Regions from separate parts of the Roseibium salinum genome, predicted to be linked through region 1. Evidence: predicted binding sites of a transcription regulator. Region 1 holds the regulator's gene; each other region holds the start of a gene.

Region 1 (2,267 bases):
CGGCGGCGGCCAGGTATTGCAGCACCGGCGCCCCGAGCCCGCCCGCGCCGATCACCAGAACGCGGGCGTTCTTCAGCTTCTGCTGCCCGGCCCCGCCGATCTCGCGCATCACGATGTGCCGGGCATAGCGTTCAAGTTCAGCGGGAGAAAGCATGTCGGGTTCTGTTCTCGTTGATCGGGTTAAATGGGGTCGGCCGGGGCAAGGGATCAAGCCTTATCCCAGGATCTTGCTCACCAGCCGGGCGGTGTAATCCACCATCGGGATGACCCGCGCATAGTTCAGCCGCGTCGGGCCGATGACGCCGAGAACGCCGACGATGCGCTGGTTGCTGTCCCGGTAGGGCGACACCACGAGCGAAGATCCGGACAGCGAAAACAGGTTGTTCTCCGAGCCGATGAAAATGCGCACGCCGTCGCCCCGTTCGGCAAGACCCAGAAGCTGTATGAGGTCCTTCTTGCTTTCCAGGTCGTCGAACAGCAACCGGATCCGCTCCAGATCCTCTACCGCATCGAGGTCGGTCAGCAGATTAGACCGGCCGCGCACGATCAGGGTGCCCGGATCGCTCACGCTTTCGCCGCTCCACACGGCAAGCCCCGCGTCGATGACCTTCCGGCTCAACTGGTCGAGTTCCAGCTGGTCCGCGTCACGGACCTTCTCGAGCTCCGCGCGGACTTCCGGGATCGTTCGTCCCTGGATCTGGGCATTCAGATAGTTGGTGGCTTCCACCAGCGCGGAAGACGGCAGGTCAGGAGGCAGGTCGATGACGCGGTTTTCGACCGACCCGTCTTCGCTGACCAGAATGACAAGGGCCTTCTGCGGTTCGATGCGTACGAACTCGATGTGTTTCAGCCGGATGTCCGACTTGTGGGTCAGCACGACACCGGCGCCCATGGAAAGGCCGGACAGCATCTGGCTGGCCTCGGTAAGCACCTGTTCGGTCGAATTCGCCTGTTTCGTGGCCCGCACCTGGACGTCGATCGCCTGGCGTTCCTGCTGGGTCAGATCGCCGACCTCCAGAAGCGCGTCGACGAAAAATCTCAGGCCGACCTGTGTCGGAAGACGGCCTGCACTGGTGTGGGGCGAATGCAGGAGGCCCATATGCTCCAGGTCCGACATGACGTTGCGGACCGAGGCGGGCGAAAGGGACATGGAAAGGTTCCGGGAAACATTGCGCGAGCCGACCGGTTCGCCGGTCTCCAGATAGGTTTCGACGATGGCACGGAATATTTCGCGGGATCTCCTGTCGAGGTCGCTGAGGCTCAAGGCATATTCTCCATCTGACATAAACCCGGCGGGTCTTACTCCCAAGATATAGGCGCAAAATGGGGCTCACGTGAAGCTGGGCCTTTACGGCGAATGAGCTTGGGGTCTACAAGGCGCGAAGGTTTGAGGGAAACAGCCGTTTCCGATAAGCGAAAGTCGAAGGGTATTTTCATGCGTCCGTCCAAACGCGCAGCCGACGAGCTCCGCGCCGTCACATTGGAACGCGGTGTTTCCAAACATGCGGAAGGCTCCTGCCTCGTCAAGTTCGGCGACACGCACGTTTTGTGCACCGCCAGCCTGGAAGAGCGGGTCCCGCCGTGGCTGCGCGGCCAGAACCGGGGCTGGGTGACGGCCGAATACGGCATGCTGCCGCGCGCGACCGGCGACCGTATGCGCCGCGAGGCGAGCGCCGGCAAACAGTCCGGCCGCACGCAGGAAATCCAGCGCCTGATCGGCCGCTCCCTGCGCGCGGTGGTTGACCTTCAAGCGTTGGGCGAGGCGCAGATTAGCGTGGACTGCGACGTCATCCAGGCTGACGGCGGCACGCGCACGGCCGCAATCACCGGTGCCTGGGTGGCGCTTCGCGACTGCGTTGAATGGATGAAGGCCCGCGACATGGTCTCCGGCGAGGTGCTGAAGGAGCATATCGCGGCGGTCTCCTGCGGCATCTACGAAGGCGCCCCGGTGCTCGATCTCGACTATGCCGAGGACAGCACGGCGGAAACCGATGCGAATTTCGTCATCACCGGCTCCGGCGGCATCGTCGAGATCCAGGGAACCGCCGAGGGCGCGCCGTTTTCCGAAGATCAGTTCGGAGAGTTGCTGGGCCTGGCGAAAACCGGCATCAGCCGGCTGATCGACCTGCAGAAAATGGCCATTCTTTAAGGACCCGAAAAGATGAGCCACCGGAAGCTGGAGCCAGGCAGGCTTGTTGTTGCAAGCCACAACAAGGGCAAGATCCGCGAAATCAACGAACTGCTTCAGCCCTTCGGGTTCGAGGTCG
Region 2 (2,267 bases), 1.0 Mb from region 1:
GAGCCTCTCTGGGCACAGGAACGACGGATCATCGAGGATGCCCTGGATGCCTTTGACGGCAACATCGCCATGGCAGCGGCGGCTCTCGAGATCAGTCCGTCCACCATCTACCGCAAACGCCAGTCGTGGCTGGCACGCAGCGGTTGATCCGCATTTCTCACGCCAAGCAGAGGGCGCGGGAGATATGCGGTCTGGAATTTAGCATTTCCGGCTAACGTTTACTGCATTGCACACATTTCCTTGTCTTGCGCGGGAAGTCAGTCTATATCGATCGGCCAAATCGCTAATAAAAGACAAGACTTAAGGGCGTGCGGGGAAATATGGCTTTGCTGGCTGGAACTACACATCGGCGGATTGCGTCCGCTGTTCTTATTGCGACTGCAACACTGACAGGCATTCTGTCCGCGCAGGCAACCACGGAGACCAGCACCGCCCCTTCCGAAGCATTCGCAGAGGCCCTGAACGCTTACGACCAGGCCTGGGAAGCAGCGGACCTTGCCTTCACGAAAACGACCTTCACGGAAGGCGCCAGTACCGGCTACGGACAGTACAGACCGCGTGAAAACGCGACTTTCTCCGATGGCGAGGCGCTTTTCATCTATGCCGAACCGGTCGGCTACGGCTTTCAGGAGAACGGCTCTGAATATGCGTATGAGCTGACGGCAAGCTACAAGCTCTTGAACCTTTCCGGTCAGGTTCTGGCCAAAGAGGACAATTTCGCGGTCTTCTCCGGCAACGGCCGTTCGAAGAAACGCGAAATCGCAGCCTCCCTGAATTTCCGGTTCAGCGGATTGCCAGCGGGCGAGTACAGGCTGGAAACGGACTTCACCGACACGGTCGGTGGCGGCCGGTCCGGCTTCGTTTTGCCCTTCACAATATCCGCGGCGGACTGACCGGGCTGGAACACGCGTCCGCTCGAAGCCGGCCTTGCCCAAAATCCTGCCACTATTCAAAGGCAGGGTCCGCCCATCGGCAGGCGTTCTGCATCGCCAGCCCCCGCCAAGGGGAGGCCGGCGCGGAAAATCTCCTCGCAAAGCATTGACAACACCCTCTCAGCTACATAAATCGGAGACGCTGCTAGCACTCGCCATGTGGGAGTGCTAATAGCCGCGGGAGACCCAGCTTCTCCCGTGCGGTTCAAACCCAATGTTCATGTCTCGCGCGCTGCCTAAAGTGTGGGGCGCGCTCATGAGAGGAAACAGTCTTATGGCATTTCGTCCACTGCACGACCGTGTCGTCGTCCGCCGCGTAGACTCTGAAGAGAAGACCGCCGGCGGCATCATCATTCCGGACACAGCAAAAGAAAAACCGCAGGAAGGCGAAGTCGTTGCCGTTGGCACCGGCGCTCGCAAGGACAATGGCGATCTGATCCCGATCGACGTCAAGGAAGGCGATCGCGTTCTGTTCGGCAAGTGGTCCGGCACCGAAGTCAAGATCAACGGTGAAGACCTCCTGATCATGAAGGAATCCGACATCATGGGCGTGATCGCGTAACCATCCGCGAACCGCTTCTGATTTCAACTCCATTCCAGAACAAGTGAGACGATTACATGTCTGCCAAAGAAGTAAAATTCGGAACGGACGCCCGTGAGCGCATGCTGCGCGGCGTTGACACGCTTGCCAACGCAGTCAGGGTGACCCTCGGCCCGAAAGGCCGTAACGTCGTTCTCGACAAGGCATTCGGCGCTCCGCGCATCACCAAGGACGGTGTCTCCGTTGCCAAGGAAATCGAACTGGAAGACAAGTTCGAGAACATGGGCGCCCAGATGGTGCGCGAAGTGGCCTCTAAGACCAACGACGTCGCCGGTGACGGCACCACCACTGCAACCGTCCTGGCCCAGTCCATCGTCAAGGAAGGCGCCAAGGCCGTTGCCGCCGGCATGAATCCGATGGATCTGAAGCGCGGTGTCGACCTTGCTGCCGCAGAAGCCGTCCGGGCCCTGACCGCCGCTTCCAAGCCGATCACAACCTCCGCCGAAGTTGCCCAGGTCGGCACCATTTCCGCCAACGGCGACGAGCAGGTCGGCAAGGACATTGCCGAAGCCATGCAGCGCGTCGGCAACGAAGGCGTCATCACGGTCGAGGAAGCCAAGTCCCTCGAGACCGAGCTTGAAGTCGTCGAAGGCATGCAGTTCGACCGCGGCTACCTGTCTCCCTACTTCGTCACCAACGCCGACAAGATGCTGGCTGACCTGGAAAAGCCGTACATCCTGCTGCACGAGAAGAAGCTCTCCAACCTGCAGGCCATGCTGCCGATCCTGGAAGCT
Region 3 (2,267 bases), 1.1 Mb from region 1:
GTTTCGGTCGCACCGCCGACGCGGATCACCGCGACGCCGCCGGAGAGCTTGGCCAGGCGTTCCTGGAGCTTCTCCTTGTCGTAGTCCGAGGTCGTTTCCTCGATCTGCGCCTTGATCTGGCTGATCCGGGCGGCGATCTCGGTCTTTTCCCCCGCGCCATCAATCACCGTGGTCGTATCCTTCTCGATGACCACGCGCTTGGCCCGCCCGAGCATGTCGAGCGTGACATTCTCGAGCTTGATGCCGAGGTTATCGGAGATCACCTGACCTGCCGTCAGCACCGCGATGTCCTCCAGCATGGCCTTGCGGCGATCGCCGAAGCCCGGAGCCTTTACGGCTGCGACCTTCAGTCCGCCGCGCAGCTTGTTGACGACCAGCGTCGCCAGCGCCTCACCCTCGACGTCCTCGGAGATGATCAACAACGGACTGCCGCTCTGCACCACTGCTTCCAGGATCGGCAAAATGGCCTGCAGATTGCCGAGCTTCTTTTCGTGAAGGAGGATGTAGGGATCCTCGAGCTCCACGCGCATCTTCTCGGGATTGGTGACGAAGTAGGGCGAGAGATAGCCGCGGTCGAACTGCATGCCCTCGACGACGTCGAGTTCGGTCTCCGCCGTCTTGGCTTCCTCGACCGTGATCACGCCCTCGTTGCCGACCTTTTCCATCGCCCTGGCGATCATCTCGCCGACGGTTGCGTCGCCATTGGCGGCGATGGTGCCGACCTGCGCGATCTCGCCGGAAGAGTTGACCTTGGTTGCCCGCGCCTGGATTTCCTTGACGACGGCGGCGACGCCGAGGTCGATGCCGCGCTTCAGGTCCATGGGGTTCATTCCGGCGGCGACGAGCTTGGTGCCCTCGCGCAGGATCGATGCGGCCAGCACGGTCGCGGTGGTCGTGCCGTCACCGGCCAGCTCGTTGGTTTTCGAAGCCACCTCGCGCACGATCCGCGCGCCCATATTCTCGAACTTGTCGGCAAGCTCGATTTCCTTGGCGACGGTGACGCCATCCTTGGTGATGCGGGGCGCGCCAAAGGACCTGTCGATGAGGACGTTACGGCCCTTGGGGCCAAGCGTTACCTTGACGGCGTTATTGAGCAGTTCGACGCCGCGTAGCATTCGGTCGCGCGCATCGGTGGAGAATTTGATTTCCTTGGCAGACATGATGTTCGTCCAGTACGGGATTGAGATACAGGATTGGAGAGAGACGGTCAGGCGGCTTTTGTGGTGGTCGCCTCGGTCTTCTCGACAACGCCCATGATGTCGGCTTCGGTCATGATCAGAAGGTCTTCGCCATCGATCCGGACTTCCGTGCCGGACCATTGGCCGAACAGGATCGTATCGCCTGGCTTGACGTCGAGAGGGGTCAGGTTCCCGCTCTCGTCACGCGAACCGGGGCCGATTGCGAGCACTTCGCCCTGCTGGGGCCGTTCCCTGGCTGTGTCGGGTATGATGATGCCGCCCTTGGACGTCAGATCGCCTTCCGCGCGTCGAACGACGACGCGATCGTGGAGGGGACGGAATTTCATGAATGTTCTTTCTGAGGTCGGCGTGTAGGGCGACCACATTGAGAATATAGCGTCTTTGGCAGTCGAATGATAGGACTGCCAAAATAAATTATCGGCTGCTAAAAATATAAATTCCGGCCGTATTCCGCCGATCTCCCGTATTTCCCCTACCGGCCGGGTTGTTTTTCTCGCGGCTCGACCTTTTCCTCTCAAATAATCCAGCGGATTTTTCCTGGCTTAATAAATAAAGCGGGAACGTGCCTTGTTTCGATCAAGTTTGAAGCGTATATGTAGTCAACGTTGATTTGGCCGATTTGGCTTTCGCGGTGTCAGAGACTTCGACCCGCCATTCTCCACCGAATTCTCGATAACGAATGCATCGCCCCGATTCGTCGTGCATGCAGCCCGTTCGAACACTGGATTGAGCCCGGCGCTGACCACGGATGTACTGGCGGCCTGGGAATTCGTGCAGGTTCGGATGCAGCCCATGCGAGAAACGCATCCGCGTGCTCCTGCGGAGACATCTTGTCAGTGACAACACGCACCACGCAGACCTTACTGGTTGGATCTCCTCAGTATTACGGAACCTTGGCTTCGACGCCGCGCAGCCTGACGGCGACGATCGCGTCGACCGGAACGGGGAACCGACCGGGGGCTTCTCCCGCCGTGCGCGGCGACGGCCTGGCGCCTTTATTCACCTGCCGGTCACCGGCTTGAACATTCACACACATCAGATGGCGCCGATCGATCCGACCGATCTCTA

The links. The regulator HrcA, encoded in region 1, represses chaperone genes, less so after heat shock. The targets are predictions, from matches to a motif close to GTTAGCACTCNCNNNNNGNGAGTGCTAAC.
Region 2: a site for HrcA is predicted at 1,077-1,105, ahead of groES (co-chaperone GroES). Genes of this name have one in related genera too.
Region 3: a site for HrcA is predicted at 1,580-1,608, ahead of ON753_RS25860 (co-chaperone GroES). Genes of this name have one in related genera too.

What each region holds. Positions count from the first base shown of each region.
Region 1 covers NZ_JAPEVI010000003.1:3,502,364-3,504,630, reverse strand. The annotation lists gene ON753_RS20735 (HesA/MoeB/ThiF family protein) at 1-154, opposite strand, end outside; gene hrcA (heat-inducible transcriptional repressor HrcA) at 215-1,285, opposite strand; gene rph (ribonuclease PH) at 1,436-2,149, shown strand; gene rdgB (RdgB/HAM1 family non-canonical purine NTP pyrophosphatase) at 2,162-2,267, shown strand, end outside.
Region 2 covers NZ_JAPEVI010000003.1:2,489,162-2,491,428, forward strand. The annotation lists gene ON753_RS16070 (sigma 54-interacting transcriptional regulator) at 1-147, shown strand, start outside; gene ON753_RS16075 (hypothetical protein) at 321-893, shown strand; gene groES (co-chaperone GroES) at 1,207-1,494, shown strand; gene groL (chaperonin GroEL) at 1,551-2,267, shown strand, end outside.
Region 3 covers NZ_JAPEVI010000003.1:4,583,636-4,585,902, forward strand. The annotation lists gene groL (chaperonin GroEL) at 1-1,160, opposite strand, end outside; gene ON753_RS25860 (co-chaperone GroES) at 1,208-1,525, opposite strand; gene ON753_RS25865 (hypothetical protein) at 2,083-2,235, opposite strand.